2 regions of the Vibrio tasmaniensis genome follow, and region 1 is predicted to be linked to the other one. Evidence: predicted binding sites of a transcription regulator. Region 1 holds the regulator's gene; the other holds the start of a gene.
What was found. The regulator MetJ, encoded in region 1, represses methionine synthesis genes. The targets are predictions, from matches to a motif close to TTAGACNTNTANANGTCTAA.
Positions count from the first base shown of each region.

Region 2: metN (methionine ABC transporter ATP-binding protein MetN) is a predicted target of MetJ. The motif match lies at 4,538-4,557, and genes of this name have one in related genera.

Region 1 covers NZ_AP025510.1:258,221-266,237, reverse strand. Annotated here, with positions in the region: gene OCV44_RS01200 (PadR family transcriptional regulator) at 72-611, shown strand; gene metF (methylenetetrahydrofolate reductase) at 742-1,641, opposite strand; gene OCV44_RS01190 (bifunctional aspartate kinase/homoserine dehydrogenase II) at 1,981-4,392, opposite strand; gene OCV44_RS01185 (O-succinylhomoserine (thiol)-lyase) at 4,395-5,576, opposite strand; gene metJ (met regulon transcriptional regulator MetJ) at 5,785-6,105, shown strand; gene OCV44_RS01175 (malic enzyme-like NAD(P)-binding protein) at 6,345-7,634, opposite strand; gene rpmE (50S ribosomal protein L31) at 7,966-8,017, opposite strand, start outside.
Region 2 covers NZ_AP025510.1:2,450,975-2,458,991, forward strand. Annotated here, with positions in the region: gene treC (alpha,alpha-phosphotrehalase) at 1-692, opposite strand, end outside; gene treB (PTS trehalose transporter subunit IIBC) at 814-2,238, opposite strand; gene treR (trehalose operon repressor TreR) at 2,443-3,387, opposite strand; gene OCV44_RS11040 (MliC family protein) at 3,478-3,819, opposite strand; gene gmhB (D-glycero-beta-D-manno-heptose 1,7-bisphosphate 7-phosphatase) at 3,862-4,413, opposite strand; gene metN (methionine ABC transporter ATP-binding protein MetN) at 4,654-5,688, shown strand; gene OCV44_RS11055 (methionine ABC transporter permease) at 5,678-6,361, shown strand; gene OCV44_RS11060 (MetQ/NlpA family lipoprotein) at 6,478-7,287, shown strand; gene OCV44_RS11065 (Zn-ribbon-containing protein) at 7,406-8,017, opposite strand, start outside.

The sequences.
Region 1 (8,017 bases):
AATATAACGTGCCATAGAAGCACACTTGTTGTTCAAGTATTTGTTTACTGTTTACCATTTGGATTTCAGACATGTCATTACCACACGTAATTTTAACCGTTTTAAGTACACGCGATGCTACTGGTTACGATATCACAAAAGAATTCTCCGCAAGCATTGGTTACTTCTGGAAAGCTAGCCACCAACAAGTTTACCGCGAGCTAAATAAAATGGCTCAGAACGACCAGGTAACTTGCGTACTTGAGCCTCAAGAAGGCAAACCTGATCGTAAAGTTTACTCTATCACCGATGCTGGCCGTGGCGCGCTAGGTGAATGGTTTGAACAACCAACTGCACACCCAACCGTTCGTGACGAGTTCTCAGCTAAGTTAATCGCTTGTGCTGTACAACCTTCTGATGCGTACCGTGTACAACTTGCTGAACTAGTAGAAGAGTCTCGCAAACTGGTTTCTCACTACAAAGAAATCGAAGCGGCTTACTACGCAACGCCATCGACACTAGACAAGCAAGCACGCCTAGAGCGTCTAACGCTTCGTCGTAACCTACTGATCCGTGAAGCATGGATTGTATGGGCTGACGAAGTACTGCTTGAACTTGGCGCTCTTGCTTAAGTTAAGCTAGAAACTAGAAACTAGAAACTAGAAAAGCAAAAGGCTTGAACTCTTAGAGTCCAAGCCTTTTTTGTATCTATAGGATTTGAAATGTTACTACCAGAAGCTTTTACAAGCGCTTGGGCTTTACTTACAGCGCAGCAACCTGTGGGCGAACACCTAGCGTATGGCAAAGTGCATAAGTCATTTCTGCACGGTTTAGCGTGTAAAAGTGGAAATCTTTCACACCTTCACGGCTTAGCGTACGAACCATATCGATCGCTTGGCTAGCACCGACTAACTGACGAGTTGTTGGATCATCATCCAAGCCTTCGAACTGCTTCGCCATCCAACCCGGTACTTTTACGTTATTCATCGCAGCAAAACGAGACGCTTGCTTGAAGTTAGAAACTGGCAAGATACCCGGTACAATCTCTACGTCAACGCCAGCCGCCACACAACGGTCACGAAAACGTAAGTAGCTTTCTACATCGAAGAAGAACTGAGTGATTGCACGATTTGCACCCGCATCCACTTTACGTTTTAGGTTAATAAGATCAGATTGAGCGCTTTTTGCTTCAGGGTGAACCTCAGGGAATGCCGCTACTGATATATCAAAGTCGTGACGAGATTTAAGCAGCTCGACTAAATCAGACGCATACATATCTGGCGCACCGCCGCCTGCTGGAATATCACCACGCAACGCAACAATACTTTCAATGCCATTTGCCCAGTAATCGTCGGCAATTTGAATCAGCTCTTCGCGGCTAGCATCAATACACGTTAAGTGTGGTGCAGCAACTAAGCCTGTTTGGTTCTTAATTTCTTTAATGATTGAGTGGGTACGATCACGCTCACCCGAGTTTGCACCGTAAGTTACCGATACAAATTTAGGTTGAAGTGTTTTAAGACGGTGAACAGAATTCCACAGGGTCTCTTCCATCTTCTCACTGCTTGGTGGGAAAAATTCAAATGACACATTGATGTTGTCAGAAAGCTCTGCAATATTCTGATTTAAAGCGTCGATATGACTTGCGTGTGTGTATCCCATCTTACTCTCCCTGTGGCAAAAGCAACCACTAAATAATCTCAAATCCCTAACGACGTTTAGACGTCTATATGTCTTCAGAATGAATTGAATACGATTTAATGTCAACAGATCCATTATGAATTTTTTTCAAGTAGATAGTGAGAAAAGCTCAAGCCGATAGGTGGGTCGCAAAGAAGAAATAATGTAGAAAAAAGACTGAAAACACATCGTGCTTTCAGCCTTATTTATCTTAGTGGATAGTATGCTATTTACGCATTTAAACAATTAATCTGAGTATTAAAGCAATTGATCTGACTATTAAGCCAATCGCTCTAAGTATTAAGCCAACCGCTCTCAGTATTAAAACAGGCTAGACATTCTGTTTAGGTCAGATTGAATTGCACCAGCTGTCACTTCACGACCAGCACCTGGGCCACGAATAACCAATGGATTATCTTTGTACCATTTGCTCTCAATCGCAAAGATGTTGTCGCAAGGTAATAAGTTCGCCAGGGCGTGCTCTTTCGATAGCGCCTCAACGCCTACCGTTGCTTTGCCATTCTTCTCTAAACGCGCGACGTAACGCAAAACCTTCTGTTGAGACTGCGCTTTATCTAAACGCTCGGCCAACTCTTCACTCAGTACAGAAGCTTTATCAAAGAAGTCATCCACTGACAGATCTTGTAATTCTTCAGGTACCAATGATTCTACTTTGACGTTTTCAGGCTCAATATCTAAACCCGATTCACGCGCCAGAATCACTAGCTTACGCATCACGTCAGAGCCATCGAGGTCAGCACGAGGATCCGGTTCCGTCAGGCCTTGTTGCCACGCTAAATCAACCAACTCGCTGAATGACACCGTGCCATCAAACTGTTGGAATAACCAAGATAGAGTGCCCGAGAATATACCTGACAGAGCAATAATATCGTCACCGCTTTCGCGCAGGTCACGTACCGTGTGGTTAATCGGTAAGCCAGCACCCACTGTCGCATTGTACAGCCAATGACGGCTGATCTTAGCGAAAGCATCTTGTACCTGATGGTAATACTCGCTTGATGCAGAACCTGCCACCTTGTTAGCCGAGATCAGGTGAATACCTTGTTGTGCGACTTGCAGGTATTTTGCAGCAAGCACCGGGCTTGCCGTAACATCTAACACAACCGCTTCATCGTAGCCCTGAATAGAACCCAAACGCTCTAGCCAGTCGTTGCCGTTATTGGCAATCGCTTCATCATCAAAACGCTTGCTCACAGAAGTCGCATCAATGCCTTGATCATCGAACCAATAAGTTTGGCTATCAATCACCGCAACCAATTCAAAGTTCATTCCACGACGCTTTTCAAGTTCCGCTTTTTGCTCAGCAAACAGGCTTAACCAACTTGAACCAATATTGCCCTTGCCACATAAAGCAATCGCAACACGCTTCTGCGCTTGGAACAGTTGAGAGTGAATGCCTTTCACTAGGCTTGATGTTTCACTCTTACGAATCACAGCCACTAAGCTCAAGCCTGAGTTTGCTTCTGAGATAAACTCAACCGGTGAGCTCTTGAGTTGTTGGTAGAATCCATAACAATGGTTCGGGTTCTTAGTCACACCAGCACCCACCGCCGCAATCAGAGAGAAGCCTTCTTTAAGCTTAATTTCCGCTTCAATCGCGTGGTCTTGTAGATATTCTAAAGCGCCACCAGCGATCTCTTCTGTATAAGCAAGGCGCAAACAGTGCTGATCGGGTTCAAGCTCATAAGCAAGCGGCTCAAGTTGAGCTCGTTTAAGACCTTCAAGAACTTCACTTTCTAAGCGGTCAAAATCATGGCCATGACCAAAGGTCAGCTGAACGATCAGAACTTCATCCAGAGAGGTAATGATTTTTGCGCCACGACCCGATGCCAGTACACGCTCTATCTGTGTAGAGCCCGCCTCCGGCTGGTAGCTGCAGCGCAAGCTGAGATCCATAGCACTTTGAGCCACAGGCTGTAGCGTTCGGCTATGGAGCACTGGAGCCGCCAGACGAGCGAGTTCACTCGCTTCATCAAGGCGAAGCAGAGGCAACAAACACGCATCCGAAACCAAACGAGGGTCAGCGCTGTAAACGCCTGCCACGTCACTCCAAATCGTCACACGTTCAACTTCAGCCAAAGCGCCAATCACGGTTGCTGAGTAATCTGAACCGTTACGACCAAGCAGTACTGTTTCACCTTCGCAGTTCTGAGCCATAAAGCCCGTAATCACCACTCGGCAATGCGTATGCTGAGCCAAAACTTCTTTAATCAGAGGATAAGAACGCGCGCGATCCACTTCGGGTTGAGCACCCGCTTCTGCACGTAAAAAGGCACGCGCATCTTGAGCAACTGCTTGTAAGTCATGTTGGCACAACAGAGCAGCTAACAAACGTGAAGACCAAACCTCACCGTGTCCTAACACCTGTGCTTTTTGCGATTCGCTTAGAGGAGCAGTTAGCTCACCTAAAGCAGTAAATTCTTGTTGAATAGTGGCCGTTAGCTGAGCCGCAGACTCATCTTCAAGCAGCGCTTCAATCAGCTCAAGCTGGAACTGACGAAGGGTTTGTAGACATTCATGCGCAATACGACCATCTTTGTCGAGCGCTTCAACAAACTCAATCAAGCGGTTAGTTGTTTTACCCGCAGCCGATACCACGACCAAGTCAGTAGCTGACGAGTATTCTCTAAGAATATTGACCACGCGTTGGTAACACTCAGGGTTCGCTAAACTGCTGCCACCAAATTTATGTAGCTGGCGAAAGGTTGTCATTATTAAACCTCCCCTTCTGCGATAAAGCCTTGTGTTTTTTCAAACGCTTGCTTGAGATCATCAATCAAGTCTTCTGCATCTTCAAGGCCAACAGAAAGGCGCAGTAATTGTTGAGAAACACCCGCTTCTGCTAATGCTGCTTCGCCCATAGCACGGTGAGTCATCGACGCTGGGTGACAAATCAGGCTTTCAACACCGCCCAATGATTCAGCCAAAGAAAATAGCTCTAATTTATCCACAAAATATTTAAGTGCTTCAAAAGATCCCGAAAATTCAAAGCTCAGCATGGAACCAAAGCCCAACTGCTGTTTCTTCGCGATCTCGTGACCCGGATGTTCAGGAAGGCTTGGGTGGTAAATCGTACCCACCAGATCTTGTTGTTGCAGAGCCGTCAGAATTTCACGTGAGCTCTCTTCGTGAACGCGCATACGTGCACCTAGCGTACGAATACCACGTAGCGTCATGTAGCTATCAAATGGTGTGCCGGTTGCACCAATACAGTTACCCCACCATGCTAGCTCTTCAGCGTGCTCTTCTGTCTTAGTAACTACAACACCACCAATGACATCTGAGTGTCCGTTGATGTACTTGGTGGTTGAGTGGATAACAAAATCCGCACCCAGCTCTAAAGGCTTTTGGAACACAGGCGTCAAAAACGTGTTGTCGACAGCAACCAGAGCACCTACTTCTTTCGCTTTACGGCAAGTTTCTGCAATATCAACCACACGAACCAATGGATTCGATGGCGTTTCGATTAAGATTAACTTTGGCTTAAGCGCGATCGCAGCATCCAGTGCGGCTTGATCCGATTGATCAACAAACAGAACTTTGAAGTCACCTTTGAGTGAGCGTGTGTTAAACAGACGGTAAGTACCGCCATAGCAGTCGTGCGGTGCAATAATAAGATCATCGCCACCTAAGAAAGCGGATACCCATAAGTTAAGTGCCGACGTACCACAGTTAGTAACAACCGCGCCTTTACCAGACTCAAGCTCAAATAGTGCCGTTTCTAATAGACCGCGGTTTGGGTTACCAGAGCGGGTATAATCGTACTTTGGCACTTCACCAAAAGCGGGAAACCCATAGTTAGTCGAAAGATAAATAGGTGGGACAACGGCATGGTGTTGCGTGTCTGACTCGATACCAGTACGTACTGCGATGGTTGCTGGCTTCCGGCTGCTCATAGGTGCTTCCTTACAAGTTTTGCGTCTGAGAATCACAGCTGCTTGTCGGCATTTTGTGGCTGTGTTAGATATATGTTACTCACTTTACTTTCATAAACGTGAGACGTCAACACTTCCGGACGTCTATATGTCTTTGCTTATGGCAGTAAATCCCGCTAAAATCAGCACTATTAATTTATTCTAACAACTAAAGTGATGAAGGTACGCAATGGCCGACTGGAATGGTGAATACATAAGCCCATATGCTGAGCATGGAAAGAAAAGCGAACAAGTAAAGAAAATTACAGTTTCTATCCCTCTAAAAGTGTTAAAGGTTCTTACTGACGAGCGCACTCGCCGCCAGATCAACAACCTACGCCATGCAACAAACAGTGAGCTACTGTGCGAAGCCTTTCTACATGCGTACACTGGCCAACCACTGCCAACGGATGAAGACCTTCGTAAAGATCGTCCAGACGACATCCCGACTGAAGTCAAAAAACTGATGACAGAGATGGGCATCGAGTTCGAAGCGTTTGACGAAGAATAAAAACAACTCAGTCACCGCCTTCATTATTGATTCGCTATAGCTGAACCCTATTTGTCACATCACCCACTACGTTATCTGTAGCTGCGCTGTGAATGATAGACATAAAAAAACCGACTCCTATGAGTCGGTTTTTTATTATTCTTTTTCGCTCAATAGAGCAACAGCTACTAAGCTATTAAGCTACTAAGCTACTAAGGCATTAAGGCATTAAGGCATTAAGGCATTAAGGCATTAAGGCATTAAGCCATATAGTTAGCAGGCATCTCAATTCGAGCAACGCCAGACTCAACAGCCGCTTCAGCAACTGCTTTTGCAACGCGAGGAAGCAGACGCGGGTCCATTGGCTTAGGAATGATGTAACCCTTACCGAACTCCAGTGCAGTCTCGCCCGCAGCTGCCAATACTTCAGCTGGAACTTCTTCTTTCGCTAGTTCACGAATCGCTTTAACCGCCGCTAGCTTCATTTCGTCATTGATTTCGCTCGCACGCACGTCTAGTGCACCACGGAAAATGAATGGGAAACAAAGTACGTTGTTTACTTGGTTAGGGTAATCACTACGGCCTGTACCCATGATTAGGTCAGAACGAACTTCGTGTGCAAGCTCAGGCTTGATCTCTGGATCTGGGTTTGAACATGCAAACACAACCGGCTTATCAGCCATCAGCGTAAGAGCCTTAGCTGGTAGCAGATTAGGACCCGATACACCCAAGAACAGATCAGCGCCTTCGATAACATCTTCAAGCGTGCGCTTGTCGGTGTTATTTGCGAACAGCTCTTTGTATTCATTCAAGTCATCACGACGAGTGTGGATCACACCTTTACGGTCAAGCATGTAGATCTTCTCACGCTGAGCGCCACACTTAATCAGTAGCTCCATACAAGCAACCGCTGCTGCGCCAGCACCTAAACAAACGATCTTACACTCTTCCAGTTTCTTACCTTGAAGCTCAATCGCATTCAGCATACCTGCTGCCGTAACAATCGCAGTACCGTGTTGGTCATCGTGGAATACAGGTACATCACAACGCTCAATCAGGCGACGCTCGATTTCAAAACAGTCTGGTGCTTTGATGTCTTCTAAGTTAATACCGCCAAATGTATCTGCGATATTCGCAACCGTATCAACGAACTCATCGATTGTGCGGTGTTTTACTTCAATATCGATAGAATCTAAACCAGCAAAACGCTTAAACAGTAGCGCTTTACCTTCCATAACCGGTTTAGAAGCAATAGGACCAAGATTGCCTAAGCCAAGAATTGCAGTACCGTTAGAGATAACTGCAACCATGTTGCCTTTACCTGTGTACTTGTAAACGTTATCGACGTTCTGTGCGATCTCGCGAACAGGCTCAGCTACACCTGGGCTGTATGCCAGTGCTAGGTCTTCTGCAGAGTTTGCAGGCTTCGTCAGTTCTACGGCAATTTTGCCTGGAATTGGGAACTCATGATAATCAAGAGCTTGCTGACGGAATTGTTCTTGAGGCGATAACGCTTGAGAGGATTGATCTTGGCGGCTGTCTTCAGACATAGGTGTAGGTTCCTAGGATATTATTATTTGGGGGATCTTGTTCATGTTAATGGATGTACTTCAAAGTTCCTAGGTGGTTGAAGCATCTGTATCATTAAAAAACGAGATTTCACTACTAATAAGACCAGTGGGCAGTTGAAATTACTATCGCCTGCTCAACTTTAGAGCGAATTTCGAGGAAAGAGTGTTGGGATAAGTGATTAAGTAAGATTTACGTCAGTAACCTATTACTTTAACTGACCTAATAATGAAATACGATTCAGTACTTTCTCAATTTACAGGCAACAAAAAAGGACACCGAAGTGTCCTTTTTATGTCTAAATAGCGAGAATTACTTCTTGCTAGAAAGAGCACCGAAACGCTTGTTGAAGCGATCAACACGG
Region 2 (8,017 bases), 1.0 Mb from region 1:
GGGCCATCGGTATAGAAGCGACGACCGTCACCAATATCATCATTCGGGAAATCTTGCTGCTTTGAAATCAAGTTGATCACGTCCAAGCGAAAACCATCGACGCCCTTTTCAGCCCAGAAGCTGATGACATCTTTCACTTCTTCACGTACAACAGGGTTCTCCCAGTTAAGGTCGGCCTGTTCTTTCGCAAATAAATGTAGGAAATATTGCCCAGTGGCATCATCCATTTCCCATGCATTACCACCGAACTTAGACTGCCAGTTGGTTGGTGCTTGACCATTTACTGGGTCTTTCCAGATGTAGTAGTCGCGGTATGGGCTGTTTTTGTCACCCAATGCAGACTGAAACCACGCATGCTCGGTTGAAGTATGGTTGACCACGATATCCATCACGATACGAATACCACGTTGGTGCGCTTCAGCTAGCAACAGGTCAAAGTCTTCCATGGTGCCGAATTGAGGGTTAATCGCGTAGTAGTCCGAGATATCGTAACCATTGTCGATCATAGGTGATGCGTAAACTGGGGTTAGCCAAATCGCATCCACGCTCAAATGTTTGAGGTAATCCAGTTTCGAAATGATCCCTTTGATATCACCAGTGCCTTTACTGCCACTGTCACAAAAACTCTTTGGGTAGATTTGATAGATGGTTGCGGTTTTCCACCAACTTTCATCATGTTCAGTCATCGCCATCTCTAACACTCACTTACCAGAAAATATAAAATAAAAATCACCATGCAAATCATGGTCGAATAGCCGTTATAACTAAGAGAAAAAGCGATGACTCACTTGAAGTCATCGCTTGCTAAATACATTACGCGTTGGCGGTTTCTAACTCGCCTTTCATCTGTGCTCGTTTATAGAAGAACAATGTCAGCGTTATCGGCAGTGCAACCGCCACCAGCATCGCGACTAAGTAAATCGACCAATATTGAGGTTGAATCGATAAGATACCCGGCAAGCCACCAACACCGATACCATTCGCCATCACACCTGCGCTACCACAGATTGCGGCAGCAACAGCACTACCAATCATTGCGCTCAGCATTGGGAATTTGTATTTAAGGTTGATGCCGTACATCGCAGGCTCTGTCACACCTAAGTAGGCTGAGATTGCTGCAGGTACTGAAATGTCTCGCTCACCTTCACGCTTACTTAAGATAATGATGCCGACAACCGCTGAAGCTTGTGCGATATTTGATAGCGCAATCAAAGGCCAGATTGGCGTGCCACCTAAGTCTTGCATCAGTTGTAGGTCAACGGCGTTGGTTGTGTGGTGAATACCCGTAATAACCAAAGGTGCGTAAAGGAAGCCAAATACCACTGAACCCAGAATAGCAAAGTCGCCTGTCATTGCCGCTTTAGCCGCGAATGCCACACCATCGCCTAACATACGACCGAATGGGCCAATAAAGGCGTGCGCTAGAATCACAGACAAGATAATCGAAACAAATGGCACAACCACTAGGTACAAATAAGCTGGAACAATGCGCTTAAGGTTAGTTTCAATGAACGCCAAAGCCACACCCGCTAACATCGCAGGGATCACCTGAGCTTGATAACCGACTTTCTCAATCACGAACAAGCCAAAATCCCACACCTCAGGTACCGATTTACCTATCATGTAAGCGTTCATCAACTGTGGAGAAACTAAGGTCACACCAAGCGTAATACCCAAAATAGGCGTTCCGCCGAGTTTCTTAACCGTTGCCCAACACACACCAACCGGTAGGAAGAAGAAAATAGCTTCGCCGATCAACCATAAGAATGAGTGAACGGTTGCCCAGAATTGACTGATTTCAACTAAGGTTTTGCCGTCGAACATGCGAATGTCGCCAATCACATTGCGGAAACCAAGAATCAAACCACCAGTAATGATGGCTGGCAGCAGTGGTACGAAAATTTCGGCTAAATGGGAGATACCACGCTCAAGGAAGTTCATATTTTGGCGAGCCGCCAGTTTCGCCTCATCTTTTGATGATGCATCTTTACCGGTTTGCTCAATCAGAAGTGCGTACACCTCATCAACCTCGGTGCCAATAACCACTTGGAATTGACCTGCGTTAGTAAAGCAGCCTTTTACCAGCTTAAGCTTCTCTAATTCTGCTTTGTTCGCTTGTTCCGTATCGTTCAATACAAAACGCAGTCGAGTTAGACAATGGCTGACACTCGCAATATTTTCTTTGCCACCGACTAACTCGATAAGACGCGCAACGTCTTGCTTCGCTATCTTACTCATACTACCCCACCCTGGTTTCATTCAATTACTCATCTAAACCATGCAGCGATAACTACTCGGATTTAGACTTATGGGAACATTCCCAATCACAGTTATTATAATGCCCACGTGAATGATAAATTAAAATGGGAACAGTCCCATTAATTGAAAGAGATCACACTCTAATTTTAATCTAAGCGGTTCAATTTCGCTTAATTGAGTGGATTATAGAATCGGAGATTGCGTGTGATGAGAGATCTCTGCATTGCCTAAAAGCTGAGAGATCAATAGATTAGCGGCCAATTTTCCTGCAGATTGATATCCAGGATCAATACTAAATACTCGCGGGAACAAGAAAGAGAGAAGATCATTGCCACCGACACCTGTTACAACCACATCTTCACGTTGTAGTTCTTGAAGACGCTTGATCACGCCAAGAGCTAATGTGTCACTGGCACAAACAAGTGCTTGAGTCGCAGGAGCTAGCACCTCATCCACCAGCTGATAAGCGCTTTCATGATGAAGCTGACCAGTGCGATAGTTCGCAATCACTCCAGTGCTTTCGCACCAATCGAGATAAGCCTTAAGACGCAGTTCACCGGTTGATTTATCGCTAGGATCAACGCCAATAAAGCCAATATCTGAGATCCCTTGATCCGACAGATGCGCCAACGCACTATTGATCACCTGCTGGTTATCATAGTTAATCGATGTCACGTTCTCGGTATCCAGAGCAATCACCACCGCTTTGTGTTCCCACGCTTCGATCGCAGGGATATCACAGTCAGTAAAGCCAAACACAATGATGCCATCAACATTGCGACGTTTAAGAACCTGAAGGTGCTCATTGGCTTTATCTCTATCAAGTTGGCTTTCCATGATCACCACATCGTAATCCGCTCGATACAACTCGGCCAGCATCGTACTTACCGCTTTGTTTTCAGAGGGAGAGTCCAGACGAGAGATGATCACACCGATGACTTTTTGGCTGCCACCGCGCATAGATTGTGCAGACTTTGAAGGTGTATACCCTGATTCTTGAATTACTCTTTCCACCCTTTCACGGGTTTCAGGTTTCACTTTGGGATCATTGGTCAGAACGCGAGATACGGTAGACTTACCAACACCGGACAGCTTAGCAATATCGAGAATAGTGAGTTTTTTGCTCATAAAAAGTCTAACGTTAAAGGGAAGAGAAAGAAAAAGTGAGGGCGAACTCCCTCACTTAACTGTTTGTAAATCCTAGTCGTTCACTATGACCTACTTTCGGCAGTTTTTATAGATAACACGACCAAGTTCTAGACGTGCATTGTCACCTTTAGTTCGTAAAGTTACGCTATTGATCAGTTCAGAGGTTCCATCATCTAAGATGTACTTCGTTCCTGAACCTGCCGCTATTTGAGTGAGGCGATATTCATTCTCTGGCAAACGTAATACCGCTTTTTCATCACCAAGGTAAGCGACCTTAAATGAAGCGTCAGACTCACATTGATAAGTCACGAATTGATCGTCCGATACTGCGCTCTCAGTCTCAGGAGCTGCTGATTTAGAGCACCCGACTAACGCTACCGTACATAGAGATATTACCAACAATGCTTTCATACTGCGTTCCTCATCTATATACATTAACGGTGGAGAAGTGTCTTAGCCTTTCAAAAAAGCAGGTACGTCTTTAATGCTATCAAGCACAACGCTGGCTAACGCTTCACCCTTTTCAGTGATTGGCTTACCGGTTCTTACCAGAACTTTAGTGCCAACACCCGCTGCTTCTGCAGCCATCATGTCTTCAGCTTTATCGCCGATCATGACAGAGTTTGCCATATCAATTTTCAGAAAATCACGCGCTGAAATGAACATGCCAGGCTTTGGCTTACGACATTCACAATCTTGTTTGTAGTCACCAATACCGTGCTCAGCGTGGTGCGGGCAGTAATAAATACCATCTAGCTCAACGCCGTTATCAACAAAGTTCCAATCCATCCACTGCGTTAGAGAAAGAAAACGATCTTCGCTAAACATGCCGCGAGCAATACCAGATTGATTGGTCACTAACACCAATAAATAACCCATATCTTTAAACGCTTTCGCCGCTTCAAACACACCATCGATGTATTCAAAGTCATGTTCATCATGTACGTAGCCGTGATCAACGTTAATCACACCATCACGATCTAAAAAAACAGCAGGTTTAGACAAAATTCAGTTCTCTATCAACTCTCTATTAATCATTAATTATTACACGCTTTATTTGCTTCATCACTATCTATTTAGTTTTGCGTTCGTTAACGATTTGTTTCTAGTTTAACTTCGCAATCCGCGTTTAGCCGTCTAGACGTAAAAATATCTATTGACTTAGATCATAGAACACCATAGCATCATCTGTAAATCGAGTGAGTCATCAATATATTATTCTGTTCTACCTGCACGAGTTTCTCTATGATTAAAGTGAATCAAGTCAATAAGGTTTTTTATCAAGGCACTAAAGAAATCAATGCCTTAATTGATATCAACCTCCACATTCCTCAAGGTCAAATCTTTGGAGTCATCGGCTCTTCAGGTGCAGGAAAAAGTACCCTTATCCGTTGTGTAAACATGTTGGAAGCTCCAACGTCAGGTGAGGTGATTGTTGACGGTATCGACCTAACAAAACTCAGCAAATCAGAACTTAGCGAAGCACGCCGTAACATCGGCATGATATTCCAACACTTCAATCTGCTGTCTTCTCGTACTGTATTTAACAACGTAGCGCTGCCTTTAGAGCTCGCTGGTAGAGATAAAGCAGCGATTGAAGCGAAAGTGAGTGAGTTACTTGAGCTTGTCGGCCTATCGGATAAGCGTGATACCTACCCTGCAAACTTAAGTGGTGGTCAAAAGCAGCGTGTCGCGATTGCTCGTGCACTAGCATCAGACCCGAAAGTACTACTGTGTGATGAAGCGACCAGTGCACTGGATCCAGCAACGACTCAATCTATTCTTGAGCTGCTACGTGAAATCAACCGTAAGTTGAGTATCACTATCCTACTGATTACTCATGAAATGGACGTAGTTAAGAGCATTTGTCACGAAGTTGCGATCATCGGTGGTGGTGAGCTAGTAGAGAAAGGCACAGTTGGTGACATCTTTGCACACCCTAAGACAGAGCTTGCGCATCAGTTCATTCGTTCGACGCTGGATCTAACGATTCCTGAAGATTATCAAGCGCGTTTGCAAGAGACTCGTGTCAACAGCAGCTATCCATTAGTACGTCTTGAGTTTACTGGTGCAACGGTTGATGCTCCACTGATGACACAAATTGCTCGTAAATTTAATATCGATGTCAGCATCTTAAGCTCTGACCTTGATTACGCCGGCGGCGTGAAGTTCGGCATGATGGTCGCTGAGCTGTTCGGTAATGAAGCAGATGATAATGCTGCTATCCAATTCCTACGCGACAACAATGTAAAAGTAGAGGTGCTTGGTTATGTCCTTTAGTTTCAACGAGATTGCTGACTGGATCAGCCTTAACGGCAACCTTCTACTCGAAGCAACTGGCGAAACGCTTTACATGGTTGCTGTTGCTGGCATCGTTGGTTTCGCTGTCGGTATTCCATTAGGCGTGATTCTACACACCACTAAAAAAGGTGGTCTGTTAGAGAACACCAAACTAAACAAGATTCTTGGTGCAGTTGTGAACGTGGGCCGTTCAGTGCCTTTCTTAGTACTGATGGTAGCGATCATCCCTCTCACTAAAATGCTGATCGGCACCTTCATAGGTACAACAGCAGCGATTGTTCCACTGACGATTGGCGCTATCCCATTCGTGGCTCGACTTATCGAGAGTGCACTACTTGAAGTACCAACAGGTCTAGTGGAAGCAGCTCAGTCAATGGGCGCAACACCAACACAAATTATCAATAAGGTTCTGCTTCCTGAAGCACTGCCGACTATCATCAACTCAGTGACGATTACGCTAGTGACTCTTGTGAGTTACTCGGCAATGGCCGGAACTGTAGGTGGTGGCGGCCTAGGTGATGTCGCGATTCGTTACGGATTTCACCGCTACGATGTGACCATTATGGCTGTGACCGTCGTCATGTTGATTGTGCTGGTACAAATTATTCAATCAATCGGTGATTCATTGGTTCGCCGCGTTGACCACAGATAAAGGCTGACTTCGTGAATGTGACGTTATTTGAAACACCCATTCATTAAAAGCGTTAATCATTAGATACATAAAGTCATCGAAACCAAATTAAATAGATTTATTAAAAGGAGATTATTATGAAATTTAACCTTAAAGGTTTACTTACTATTGCAGCAGCAGCTTCAGCGCTAGTACTAGCAGGTTGTGGTGATAAAGAAGTCGATACTTCTAAGATCAAAGTCGGCGTAATGGCAGGTGCAGAAGCACAAGTTGCTGAAGTAGCAGCTAAAGTCGCTAAAGAGCAATACGGCCTGGATGTTGAACTGGTCACTTTTACGGATTATGTAACACCTAACGCAGCACTAGATGATGGTTCTATCGACATCAATGCATTCCAGCACACGCCGTATCTCGATCAGCAAGTTGCTGACCGTGGTTACAAGCTAACGATCGCTGGTAACACTTTTGTTTACCCTATTGCTGGTTACTCTAAAGAAGTTAAATCTGTAGACGAAATCCAAGATGGTGCTCGTATTGCTGTACCAAACGACCCAACAAACCTAGGTCGTTCTCTACTGCTTCTTGAACAGCAAGGTCTACTTGAACTTCGTGAAAGTGCAGGTCTTCTAGCTACCGTTCGTGACATCGTTGGTAACCCTAAGAACCTAACGATTGTTGAACTAGACGCAGCTCAACTGCCACGTTCTCTTGATGATGTAACTTTATCTATCATCAACACTACTTACGCGAGCTCTATCAATCTGACTCCACAAAAAGACGGCGTATTCGTTGAAGACAAAGATTCTCCATACGTGAACCTAATCGTTTCTCGTGAAGACAACCTAAATGCAGAAAACGTACAAAACTTCGTTAAAGCATATCAAACTGAAGAAGTGTACAACGCAGCTTCTGACATCTTCCAAGGTGGCGTAGTTAAAGGTTGGTAATCAGCTTAAATAGACACTTATAGATACCGAAAGGGGCTGACTCAATGTCAGCCCCTTTTTTAATGATGAAGGTTTGCTAGAAAGTAAAGCTTCTCAGGGTTAATCGAAACGAAGTCGATTACTTGAGGTGATCCCAAGAAATGTTGGATACCAGACGGCAATCGTCACACTTAAAATAGAAAATGTCGTGGATTGGTGCATCAAGCAGCCATTCACCACCACATTGCGGACATTTGCGCTCTTTTTCATCTTTCAGGCTGATCCCACCGACACGATATAAGTAGTAGTAAGTTGGAATCTTAGTCAGAAATTCAATGCGTCCTCTTAAACCCCAACCGCGTTTAAACAGCACACTCTTAGTATCACTGATCTCGGTTAGCGTTGCATGTTCAGCACGGCAACCACCACCCATTTGCACTTCATCACAGGCTTGCCATTCGGTCTGCCATTTCAGTACGGCTTTATGATCGCCATTAAATGTCGGCGGGTTACGATATAGTGGAATAGGCAACAAGCTATCGCCACTACGCAGTGGTGAACAGGTATGCACGAATGTCGTGTATAACACCTGCCAACTTGGCGTTTCATCTTCGGCTACTTCTTCGGAATTAAGATCTCGGCCAAGCAGACGCATCTTAGGCGCTAATAAACTCGCCGCAGATAAGCGCTCGAAACAGACTTTGACGAAGTCTGAGTGATTACGTGGGTGTAAACTATCTTGCTCAGGGCA